DNA from 4 places in the Sodalis sp. RH21 genome. Region 1 is predicted to be linked to each of the others. Evidence: predicted binding sites of a transcription regulator. Region 1 holds the regulator's gene; each other region holds the start of a gene.
What was found. The regulator PurR, encoded in region 1, represses purine synthesis genes. The targets are predictions, from matches to a motif close to CANGCAAACGTTTGCNTG.
Positions count from the first base shown of each region.

Region 1 (3,131 bases):
GCGGATCATGTGGGTGTCTATCTGGGGAACGGGCGGTTTATCCAGTCACCGCGCACCGGACGGGATATCCGCATCAGTTATCTCAATGAAGATTATTGGCAGGATCACTATGTGGGCGCCCGCCGCGTTGTAACGCCGAAGAATATCCGCTAGGCGGGACGCTGCCGCTGTTTACCCGTGATGCGTTAATGAAAAAAGGAGCCTTGGCTCCTTTTTTCATTAACATACGGTTTCATTAACATACGGTTTCATTAACATACGGTTTCATTAACGAGCGGTTTCATCACCAAACGGTTTTATAACTAAACGTTTTATCGACTGGTCGCTCGCTAGCCGGCTTAGTTCATTACGGCGGTAAAGCTGAACACGATGATAACCAATAATGAAAAGACCGTGGTGAGTAATGACATTTTCAAATCGCTATCCATGGTTTGCCCTTATCATGTTGCGTGCCTGTGCGGTGGCCAGGGCGTCAATCAGGTGGTCGACGCGCTTTCGTGATAACGCCATTTTGGCACAATCGCCGCAAGAAAGCTCGCCGTTCGGCAGGCCCGGTTAACATTTAACGCTTTCACTTTGCCGCGGGATCAAGGAAAATTACCGGTTATTGTTATTGCGTCGTAAAGTGCTTGCGCCTTCGACAGGTTTTCATTCAGGGCGTTCAGGAGTATTCAAGGCATGGCAACCATAAAAGATGTGGCGAAACGCGCTAACGTATCGACCACCACCGTATCGCACGTGATTAATAAGACCCGTTTCGTAGCGGAAGATACCAAAATCGCCGTGCTGGACGCTATCAAACAATTACATTATTCCCCCAGCGCCGTGGCGCGCAGCCTGAAAATCAACCGTACCAAATCCATCGGTTTATTGGCCAGCACCAGTGAAGCCCCCTACTTTGCCGAAATTATCGAGGCCATAGAACATCACTGTTTCGCCAGGGGCTATACGCTGATTTTATGCAACTCCCATAACGATCTCGACAAACAGCGGGCCTACCTGGCCATGCTGGCGCAAAAGCGCGTCGACGGCCTGCTGGTGATGTGCGCCGAATATCCGGAACCGCTGCTGGATATGTTGGAAGAGTATCAGCATATCCCGATGGTGGTGATGGATTGGGGCGAAGCCCGCCGTGATTTTACCGATACCATTATCGATAATGCCTTTGCCGGGGGCTACATGGCCACGCAATATCTGCTTAAGCGCGGCCACCGGGCCATTGGCGCGATACCCGGCCAGTTGGCCCGCAATACCGGCGGCGGCCGCCATCGCGGATATTTGCACGCCATGGCCGAGGCGGGAATTCCCCTGACCGACCGGTGGATTGTGCAGGGAGATTTCGAACCCGAATCGGGCTATCTCGCCATGAAGCAGATACTGGCGCAGCCGCAGCGTCCCACCGCGGTGTTCTGCGGCGGGGATATCATGGCGATGGGGGCCTTGTGCGCCATTGACGAGTTGGGACTGCGCGTGCCCGATGATATTTCCCTTATCGGCTATGATAATGTTCGCAATTCGTGCTTTTTTTCCCCGGCGCTGACCACGATTCACCAACCCAAAGAAGAGCTGGGCGAGGCGGCGTTAACCATGTTATTGGATCGCATTACCAGTAAACGGGTAGCCGCCAAAAGCATTGAAGTGCATCCCAAACTCGTTGAACGGCGTTCGGTTGCCGACGGTCCTTTCCTGCCCTAGCCTGCCGGCGCCAGGCTTTGTGCGCTGGCGCGCATGTCTTCCCCGCGTTAGCCGCGTTTATCTCCGTACGGCGCCGAACCGACACAATATATTGCAATTCAATATTTTTTTACCAACTGTTATTGTTTCAGAGAGAAATCATTAAGTTATACTATGAAATACATTGCTATGTTAGCTATTGTCTAAACGGAAATGCAGGCTTATACTCAATATCGTTAACAATTATAACGAGTTGTCTTCTATATTTTTGAAAAGCATGTCGTGTTTACAAGCATGGCATCACCCTTTTTATAAAGCACGCGGCTAACAACCAGTCTTAGCTTTACTTTATATTCCTCTGTTTATGGTGGTACTTCAGACACCACGGATAACCGTGGATTCTTATAAAAGCCCGCAGGCATTGGCTTAGCTTTTCCTGACGGGGCATTACAGAATAAAGGTGATGGAGAAGCTATGAGTTCCTCGTGTGTTGAAGACCTGAGCTTTCATGATAACGCTTGGTATCGTATCGTCCATGAATTGCTCGCTGAAGCCGGTGTTGAAATCAATGGCTCAAGGCCTTTTGATATTCGTGTCAAGAACCCGGGTTTTTTTAAGCGGGTACTGCAAGACGGATCGCTGGGATTGGGCGAGAGCTATATGGATGGTTGGTGGGAATGCGATCGGCTGGATGTTTTTTTCCAACGCGTTCTCAGGGCTGGACTGGAAAATAAACTTCCTCATCATTTAAAGGATACCCTGCGCGTCGCCGCTGCCCGGGTGCTGAACCTGCAATCCAAAAAAAGAGCCTGGATAGTGGGTAAAGAGCATTATGATTTAGGCAACGACCTGTTCGAATTGATGCTTGATCCCTATATGCAGTACTCTTGCGGTTACTGGAGCCGGGCGCAGACCCTGGAACAGGCGCAGCAGGATAAGCTGAAAATGATTTGTGAAAAATTACAGCTAAAACCAGGCATGTCTTTGCTGGATGTCGGCTGCGGCTGGGGAGGCCTCGCGGCTTATGCCGCTAAAAATTACGGCGTATCGGTACAAGGCGTCACCATTTCCGCCGAGCAGCAGAAACTGGCCCAAAAGCGCTGCGAGGGTTTGGACGTAACCATTTTGCTACAGGATTACCGCGATCTGAATATGCAGTTCGACCGCATAGTCTCCGTAGGAATGTTTGAACACGTCGGGCCGAAGAATTACGCCACTTATTTTGACGTGGTCGATCGCAACCTGAAACGCGACGGGTTGTTTTTGCTGCACACTATCGGTTCCAACGAAACGGATATGAATGTCGATCCCTGGATCGATAAATATATCTTTCCCAACGGCTGCCTGCCGTCGGTACAGCATATAGCCCACGCCAGCGAGAAGCATTTTGTCATGGAAGACTGGCACAACTTCGGCGCCGATTACGATCGCACGCTGATGGCCTGGCACGAACGCTT
Region 1 is NZ_CP178732.1:2,885,734-2,888,864, forward strand. Features, by position in the region: gene ACL2XP_RS13235 (C40 family peptidase) at 1-153, shown strand, start outside; gene ACL2XP_RS13240 (YnhF family membrane protein) at 339-428, opposite strand; gene purR (HTH-type transcriptional repressor PurR) at 679-1,695, shown strand; gene cfa (cyclopropane fatty acyl phospholipid synthase) at 2,149-3,131, shown strand, end outside.

Region 2 (3,131 bases), 1.8 Mb from region 1:
TAAGCTTGGCGCCGATGCTGATTTCGCCTTTCTGCACGTGGCCGTCGCGGATATTACCGACCCCGCCCGCCAGCATAATCGGCTTGTGGTAGCCCCGCAGCTCAAGGCCGTTATGGCTGTTGACCCGCTCTTCATAAGTGCGGAAATACCCGGTCAACGCCGGACGGCCGAATTCATTGTTAAACGCCGCGCCGCCCAGGGGGCCGTCGGTCATGATATCCAGCGCGCTGACGATACGATCCGGTTTGCCGAAGTCCTGTTCCCAGGGCTGCTCGAAACCGGGGATGCGCAGGTTGGAGACGGAAAAGCCCACCAGCCCGGCCTTGGGTTTGGAGCCGCGGCCGGTCGCGCCTTCGTCGCGGATTTCGCCGCCGGAACCGGTGGCGGCGCCCGGCCAGGGCGAGATAGCCGTGGGGTGGTTATGGGTTTCCACCTTCATCAGGATATGCGTCGGCTCCTGGTGGTAGTCATAACGGCCGTCCAGCGGGTCGGCAAAAAAGCGTCCCGCCGACGGGCCTTCCATCACCGCCGCATTGTCTTTATAGGCGGATAACACGAAATCCGGCGTCTGCTCGAAGGTGTTCTTGATCATCTTAAACAGCGATTTCGGCTGCGCCTGGCCGTCGATGACCCAGTCGGCGTTGAAAATTTTATGGCGGCAATGTTCGGAATTGGCCTGGGCGAACATATAGAGTTCGACATCGGTGGGATTACGGCCCAGGCGGGTAAAGGCCTCAAGCAGATAATCAATTTCATCCGGCGCCAGCGCCAGGCCCAGTTTGAGATTGGCTTGCTCCAGCGCGGAACGCCCGGCGGCGAGCATCTCCACCCTCTGCACCGGCGCGGGCTGGTGGTGGGCAAACAGCGCGGCGGCTTGCTCCAGCTCATCGAAAACGGTTTCCATCATCCGGTCATGAAGCAGCACGCCTAATTGCCGCCACTGCGGGTCGGTCATATCGTTGCCCTGGACATAAAACGCCAGGCCGCGCTCCAGGCGCTTAACCTGCGCCAGGCCGCAGTTATGGGCGATATCGGTGGCTTTGGACGACCAGGGGGATAAAGTGCCGGGGCGCGGCGTGACCAGGAGTAGGCGCCCCTGGGGCGCGTGTTCGGCGAGAGACGGGCCGTATTTCAACAGCCGTTGCAGCCTGGCGCGCTCATCTTGATTAAGCGGGGCGCTCAGATCGGCAAAGTGGACATATTCAGCATAAATATCGCTCACCGGAAGCCGGGCTTCCTGGCAGCGGGACAGCAGCTTGTGGATACGAAATGCTGACAGAGCGGGCGAACCACGCAGTATTTCCATAATAAAAGATCTCTCGTCTTTGAACCGCCGGCCGCAGGTACTTAAGGACGGCTTGCCATGGGGCGCAACTTCTGCACACAACTTCAGGGGGGAAACGCGCGTCATTATAGAGAATCCCGGCCGAGGACGAAACCGTTTGCGCGGTAATTGTTGCTATTCTTATACCCTTACAGAAAGAATGGTCTTAAAGCAATAAAGTTGCACAGCGGCGTTTTGTTGCGCAAAATGCCCCCACTCCAGGGAGAAAATGATAATAACACTGCCGCAGAGACAGCGAGATATTCGCTCCATTGAGAGATAACTATTTGAAGCGTTTTAAATTAAATTACGTCGTGATTGGCATTATCGCCGTCATGCTGACCTGGGCGTTGTGGTTTAACGTTCCCTGGCACAGCATGCAGGACGATAAACTCAGTCAGATAAAATCCAGGGGGACGTTGCGCATCAGTACGCTGAACGCCCCGCTGAGTTTTTATACCGCCAATAACCAGCAAACCGGATTCGATTACGAACTGGCGAAGCGTTTCGCCGATTATTTAGGCGTCAAGCTGGAGATCCGCCAGCGTAAAACCCTTAATGAACTGTTTGACGATCTGGATAATGATGACGCCGATCTGCTGGCCGCCGGCCTTATCTATAACAACGAGCGCCTGCAGCGCTTTACCACCGGTCCGGCCTATTATTATGTTTCCCAGCAATTGGTCTATCGCCTGGGCCAGCCGCGGCCGAAAAACCTGGGCGCGCTGCAAGGCCGCCTGGCGGTGTCCTCCGGGTCGGCGCATATTTCGCAGTTACGGGAGTTAAAAGAAAAAAAGTATCCCCAGTTGCAGTGGGAAGTCTCCTCCGATCTCAGCAGCAAGGCCTTATTGGAGCAAGTGGCCGACGGCAAGCTGGATTATACGCTGGTGGACTCGGCCACCGTCGGGCTGCTACAGCGCGTGCATCCGCAACTGGCGGTAGCATTTGATGTGACGGAGGAGGAGCCGGTCACCTGGTATCTGCAACAGCAAAACAGCAATAATCTCTCGGCCGCCCTGCTGGACTTTTTTAGCGAGCAGGAGGCGGACGGCACCATGGCGCGGCTGGAGGAGAAATATCTGGGCCATGTGGGCAGCTTTGATTATGTGGATACCAAAACCTTTCTGACCTCGATTGATGCCACGCTGCCGGCGCTGCAAGCCATGTTCCAGCAATATGCCAAAGAAATCGACTGGAAACTGCTTGCCGCCATCTCGTATCAGGAATCTCATTGGAACCCGCAGGCCGTTTCTCCCACCGGGGTGCGCGGCCTGATGATGCTGACCCGCACCACGGCCGATAGCCTGGGAATTGCGGATCGCATGGACGCCGAGCAAAGCATCCGGGGCGGCGCCCTGTATTTGTCGCGCATGATGCAGCGCGTGCCCGAGTCCATTCCTGAGGATGAGAAGATCTGGTTTGCCCTGGCGGCCTACAACATGGGGTACGCCCATATGCTGGATGCCCGGGCGTTGACCGCCAAGCAGCAAGGCAACCCCGACAGCTGGGTGGATGTGAAGCTGCGCTTGCCGATGCTCAGCCAGCCGCGTTATTACCAGCAAACCACCTATGGTTATGCCCGCGGCCAGCAGGCGTACAATTATGTAGAAAATATCCGCCGTTACGAAATGAGCCTGGTGGGATATCTGGAAGAGAAAGAGAAAAAAGCCGCATTGCTGGCGGCAAGCGCGGCTGAACCACCAACCGACGCCGCTAAGCCCCTGGCGGCGGACGCCAAACCGGTAACCCCCCAGGCCAGCCCCATGGCCACGGCGGCGAAACCGCCGCTCGCCGGGGTGCAACCGGC
Region 2 is NZ_CP178732.1:1,108,456-1,111,586, reverse strand. Features, by position in the region: gene purL (phosphoribosylformylglycinamidine synthase) at 1-1,306, opposite strand, end outside; gene mltF (membrane-bound lytic murein transglycosylase MltF) at 1,612-3,131, shown strand, end outside.
Region 2: a site for PurR is predicted at 1,432-1,449, ahead of purL (phosphoribosylformylglycinamidine synthase). Genes of this name have one in related genera too.

Region 3 (3,131 bases), 1.4 Mb from region 1:
ATCCTGGCGAAGACGCTCGATCGGGCCAACGGCAAGTTCCTGGATACCAACAAGTCGCCGTCGCGCAAAACCGGCGAACTGGATAACCGCGGCAGCCATTTTTATCTGGCGCTTTATTGGGCGCAGGCGCTGGCCGCACAGGACGAAGATACCGCCCTGCGCGATCAGTTCGCCCCGCTGGCCCGTCTCCTGGCCGACAATGAAGATAAAATCGTGAGCGAATTGAATCAGGTACAGGGCAAACCGGTGGATATCGGCGGATATTTCCATCCGAACCCCGAGCTGGCCAGCCAGGCCATGCGTCCGAGCGCGACGCTGAACAGCGCGCTTAAAGGCGCGATGATTTAAGCCCGGCGGCAGGTATTGCCAGTAATAAAAATCCCGGACCGTGGTCCGGGATTTTTTTCAGCCGGCAGGGGGCGTTTAGCCCAATTCGGCGAGTTTTTGCCGCGCCCAGCGCAGGCCGGGCTGATAATCCGCCGGCAATAGCGATGCCAGATACAGCAAACTGTGGCTGAGGTACTGGCTGTCCGGGTGATTGAGATTCAAATGGCCCACCTTGCGGCCCGGACGCACCTCTTTCTCATACCAATGCAGGTGTACCAGCGGGTCCGCCAGCCAATCGGTACTAAGGTCGGTGCCGATCAGGTTCACCATAACCGACGGCGTACTCACGTCCGGTTCCGGCAGGGGCAGGTCCAGAATGGCCCGCAGGTGCAGTTCGAACTGGCTGACCGATGCGCCGTTTTGCGTCCAGTGGCCGCTGTTGTGCACCCTGGGCGCCAGCTCGTTAATCAGCAGGTCATCCCCCACGATAAAACACTCCATCGCCATGACGCCGACATATTTCAGCTCATGCATAATCGACGACAGCATGCTTTCCGCCCGGCGCTGCAAGACGCCGTCCGGCTGCGGCAGCGCCACGCTGGCGCGCAGAATGCCGTCCTGGTGCAGATTATGGGTCAGGGGATAAAACACCATATTACCGCCGTAGGCGCGGGCGCCGATCAGCGAGACTTCGCCGGAGAATGCGATCCCCTTTTCCACGATACAGCTGCCGTAGCATTCCTGGGGTAAAGCCGCTTCCTCGCCCGGGGTGAGCCGCCATTGGCCGCGGCCGTCATAGCCGCCGACGCGGCGTTTGACGACGGCTAAATCGTCAAACGAGGCGAACACCTGCGGCCACTGCGCCGCCGCGCTCAGTTCTTCCCAGGGCGCGGTGGCCAGCCGTAACTCATCCAACAGCTGTTTTTGCGTCAACCGGTCGGCCAGGCGCGGGAAGATATCACGGTTCACAAACGCCTTATGGCTGGCCAGTTCGCGGGTGAGGGGCGTTTGCGGCCAGCGCTCGATTTCCGCGGTGATCACGCTTTGCGCCACGGGCACCGACTCGGGATCGGCATCCAATCCCACCGGAAATACCGCGATACCCAGCGGTTCGCCCGCCTGGCGCAGCATCCGGCCCAACTGGCCATTCCCTAGAATACAAACCGGTTTCATGCGTCCTCCCGCGGGTCGGGATGCGCCAGCACGTCATCGGTTTGCGCCAGGCGCCAGGCAGCCAGTCGCTGGCTTAAGCCGCTGTCATGCAGCGCCAGGATCTGCGCCGCCAGCAGGGCGGCATTCGCCGCGCCGGCTTTGCCAATCGCCAGGGTGCCCACCGGCACTCCCCGGGGCATCTGGACGATGGAATAGAGGCTATCGACGCCGCTCAGCGCCGCGCTTTGCACCGGCACGCCGAGCACCGGCACCAGCGTTTTCGCCGCCAGCATCCCCGGTAAATGGGCCGCGCCGCCCGCGCCGGCGATAATCACCTCGTAACCCGCCGCCGCCGCCTGTTCGGCAAAGCTGAATAATTTATCCGGCGTGCGATGAGCCGAGACGATTTCCGCATGGAAGGCGACTTGCAGCGTGTCGAGAATATCAGCGGCAAATTGCATCGTGGCCCAGTCGCTTTTGGACCCCATGACGATGGCGATTTTTGCCGGGGCAAGATTGGATTGCATGCGCGTAGTTGCTCCTGTGGTGTTAACCAACGACAACCCTACCACGCCGGGATGCCGCCTGGGTACCGGGTGACGCCGGATGACGGTACAAGGGAAAGAGGGCGTAGAGCATAGCATGTGAAACGGGAGAGGAAAACGGTTGCGTAGCCTGGGCGGCATAAATCCGGCGCGACAAAAATGAGTCAGGCGGATAGCGTAGCGCCGGGAATGATCAAAAAGGGAATTCAACCAGTTCGATACTGTCGGGGGTCACTTTAATCATCGATCCCTGTTGATGCCAGGCGCCCAATACCGCGCGGTGGGCCTTGCCGTCGGGGAGGGCGATGGTATGGATTGCCGGACGATGGGTATGGCCGTGAATCATCCATTTCACGCCATGGCGCTGTAACGCCGCTATCACCGCTTGGGGATTAACATCCATAATAACCGCGGATTTGGCGCGATTGGCCCGCTGGCTGCCCGTGCGCATCCGTTCGGCGATGCGCAATCTTCTTTTCAGCGGCAGCAGCAGGAACAAGCGCTGCAGCCAGCGCTGATTGACCCGCCGCCGATAACGCTGGTAGGCCCGATCGTCGGTGCACAGGGTATCGCCATGCAAAACAAGAATGGGGCGATCGTATAAAGTGAGCAACTGCTCCTGGGGTAATAACGTCATGCCGCTGGCGCCGGCAAAACGCTTGCCGATGAGGAAGTCACGATTGCCATGGATAAAAAAGCAGGGCACCCCTTTGCGGGTGAGCTGCCTTAGCGCCGCGGCTATCTCGGCATGCAGCGACGACGGATCGTCATCGCCGATCCACAGTTCAAACAGGTCGCCCAGAATATAAAGCGCGTCGGCGTGAACCGCCTGCCGCTGCAAAAAATGCAGAAAACCGGCGGTAATCGCCGGTTCTTGCTGGCTCAGATGAAGATCCGCAATAAACAAGGTTGCCATGGCAACGATTATTCGTCGACGGTCACGCCGGTGATGATGACGTCTTCTTTTGGCACATCCTGATGCGGGCCGCTGTTGCCGGTGGCCACGCTTTTGATTTTGTCCACGACGTCAAGGCCGTCGGTCACTTCCGCGAATACGCAGTAGCCCCAGCCGCTGGCATCCTGTGAACGGAAGTTCAGGAAGTCGTT
Region 3 is NZ_CP178732.1:4,288,600-4,291,730, reverse strand. Features, by position in the region: gene ACL2XP_RS19830 (NADP-dependent isocitrate dehydrogenase) at 1-348, shown strand, start outside; gene purK (5-(carboxyamino)imidazole ribonucleotide synthase) at 424-1,500, opposite strand; gene purE (5-(carboxyamino)imidazole ribonucleotide mutase) at 1,497-2,006, opposite strand; gene lpxH (UDP-2,3-diacylglucosamine diphosphatase) at 2,218-2,940, opposite strand; gene ppiB (peptidylprolyl isomerase B) at 2,949-3,131, opposite strand, start outside.
Region 3: a site for PurR is predicted at 2,135-2,152, ahead of purE (5-(carboxyamino)imidazole ribonucleotide mutase). Genes of this name have one in related genera too.

Region 4 (3,131 bases), 1.8 Mb from region 1:
GCCTTTCGAGGCTGCATACCGCATTCGCTTTTCCCGCGAGGAGATGGGGCTGGTCGCGGTGATTTTCGGCGCCTGGCTGATGCAGGATAACGATTTGCAGGAAAAGCAGGTGGTCATCCTGACCAAGAGCGATGGCATACAGGAAAAATTGCTGGAGTTGCAGATACGCGAATTAACATTATTGCCGCTGAATATTAAATTCCAGGAGATGGAAGAATTTCAGGCCCATGGCGCGCCCAAAAATACCGTGCTGATCGTTACCCCTTTCGCCATGCCGCTGCCGCTGTTCTCGCCGCCTCTAATGTTGGTGCGCCTGCCCCTGGTACAATCGCAGCAAGAGCGAATCCGTCAATTGCTTGAGGCCCCCGCCGGGTCCGGGAAAGCTTAATCCCGCCTGCGCTGCGGCCAAAAAAAGGCTCTTGGCAACAAGAGCCTTGTGAAAATCGATCCCGGCGTTAACGATGCCGGGATTCAGATCCCATTTCAGGCATAAACCGGGTAGCGGGCGCAGATTTCCAGCACTTTTTGTTTGGTGCGTTCAATTACCGCTTCATCGTTGATGCTGTCGAGCACATCGCAGATCCAGCCGGCCAGCGCACGTACATCCTGCTCGTTAAAACCGCGGCGGGTAACCGCCGGGGTACCGATGCGAATGCCTGAGGTGACAAACGGGCTTTTCGGATCGTTGGGCACTGCGTTTTTATTCACCGTGATGTTGGCGCGGCCCAGAGCGGCATCCGCCTCTTTACCGGTCAGGTTTTTATCCACCAGATCCAGCAGGAACAGATGGTTATCGGTGCCGCCCGAAACGATGTTGTAACCGCGTTCCAGGAATACCGCTACCATGGCCTTGGCATTCTTGGCCACCTGCTGCTGATAAATACGGAATTCGGGTTCCATGGCTTCTTTCAGCGCCACCGCTTTGCCTGCGATGACATGCATCAGCGGGCCGCCCTGGCCGCCGGGGAATACCGCGGAGTTAAGCTTCTTATACAGCTCTTCGCTGCCGCCCTTGGCCAGGATCAGGCCGCCGCGCGGACCGGCCAGGGTCTTATGGGTGGTGGTGGTGACCACGTGGGCATGGGGTACCGGGTTCGGATAGACGTCGGCGGCAATCAGCCCCGCCACGTGGGCCATATCCACAAACAGGTAGGCGCCGACGCTGTCCGCGATTTCACGCATCCTGGCCCAATCCACGATGCCGGAGTATGCGGAGAAACCGCCGATAATCATTTTCGGCTTATGGGCCTGGGCCAGTTGCGCCAGCTCCGCATAATCGATATGGCCGCTTTCATCGATGCCGTAAGGAATGATGTTATAGAGTTTGCCGGAGAAGTTGACCGGGGAACCATGGGTCAGATGGCCGCCGTGGGCCAGGTTCATGCCCAGCACGGTATCGCCCGGCTGCAGGAGGGCGGTATAGACGGCGAAATTCGCCTGGGAACCGGAGTGGGGCTGCACGTTGGCATAATCGGCGCCGAACAGCGCCTTGGCGCGATCGATGGCCAGTTGCTCGACCACATCGACAAATTCACAGCCGCCATAGTAGCGTTTGCCCGGATAGCCTTCAGCATATTTATTGGTCAGCTGCGAACCCTGCGCCTGCATCACGCGCGGGCTGGTGTAGTTTTCCGAAGCAATCAGCTCGATGTGCTCTTCCTGGCGCACCACTTCCTGCTCCATTGCCTGCCATAGTTCGGCATCATAATCTGCAATGTTCATTTCACGCTTTAACATCCGCTTCTCCTGGATCAGCTGGCTCGGCTGGCTGAATTTGTCAATAAAAAAGGCGAGTAAAATCCGGTAAGGCCATGGGGATAGTGTAAACTTTTTTGCCCCTGCTCCGATAGGGTCTGGCCATGGTTTTTACGCAAACGATTCCGTTGCACTGCCCTGGGGCTGGCGGCTGACGGGGGTTGGACGGGGATCGGGATATTTTTTCACGCCGGCGGAGGATTTTTTCATGACGGGCAGCGGGCCACCCCGGCCGGTTCGAGCACCGGGACAAGCCGACCGCTGTATTAAATGGCTTCTTCGTCCTGTTCGCCGGTACGGATGCGAACCACCCGCGCCACGTCGAACACAAAGATCTTGCCGTCACCGATTTTACCGGTCTGGGCGGTGTGCATGATGGTGTCCACGCAGCTGTCGACGATATCATCCGACACCACCAGCTCGATTTTTACTTTCGGCAAAAAATCCACCATGTATTCCGCGCCGCGGTAAAGCTCGGTATGGCCTTTCTGGCGCCCGAAGCCCTTGACCTCGGTTACGGTCATGCCGGTAATGCCGACTTCCGCCAACGCCTCACGTACATCGTCCAGTTTGAACGGTTTGATAATCGCATCGATTTTCTTCATTACAGCACCCTTTGCAAGCTGATTGGCGGCGCTTGCCGCATGTCATCGGAACAAACAACAGAGCCAAATTAGGCTTTAAAATCATTAGCATCCAGCTCATGGCGGGACAATAGTTTATAAAATTCAGTTCGGTTGCGCCCAGCCATACGTGCGGCCTGGGTCACATTTCCCTTGGTGATCTGCAATAATTTACGCAAATAATGCAGTTCGAACTGCAACCGGGCCTCAACGAAGGTCGGCAGGACGGTATTTTCACCTGCCAGCGCTTGCTCCACCAGCGCTTCGCTGATGACCGGCGCGGACGTCAGGGCCACACACTGTTCTATCACGTTAACCAACTGACGTACATTGCCGGGCCAACCGGCGGCCATCAGGCGCTTCATGGCGTCGGTGGAAAAACTGCGCACAAACGGCTTATGGCGCAGCGCCGCGACCCGCAGCAGATGGTTGGCCAATACCGGAATATCTTCCGCCCGCTCATGCAGGGCGGGCAATTTCAGGCTGACGACGTTCAGGCGATAATAGAGATCTTCGCGAAATTCGCCCTCCGCCATGACCTTGGGTAAATCGCGGTGGGTGGCGGAGATAATTCTGACGTCGATATCCAAATCCCAATTGCTGCCCAGCGGTCGGACTTTACGCTCCTGCAGCACCCGTAATAATTTTACTTGCAAGGATAACGGCATATCGCCGATTTCATCCAGAAACAGCGTGCCGCCCGCCGCTGCCTGGAACAGCCCTTCCCGGCTGCTGACCGCGCCGGTAAACGCG
Region 4 is NZ_CP178732.1:1,117,696-1,120,826, reverse strand. Features, by position in the region: gene csiE (stationary phase inducible protein CsiE) at 1-388, shown strand, start outside; gene glyA (serine hydroxymethyltransferase) at 484-1,737, opposite strand; gene glnB (nitrogen regulatory protein P-II) at 2,022-2,360, opposite strand; gene glrR (two-component system response regulator GlrR) at 2,429-3,131, opposite strand, start outside.
Region 4: a site for PurR is predicted at 1,868-1,885, ahead of glyA (serine hydroxymethyltransferase). Genes of this name have one in related genera too.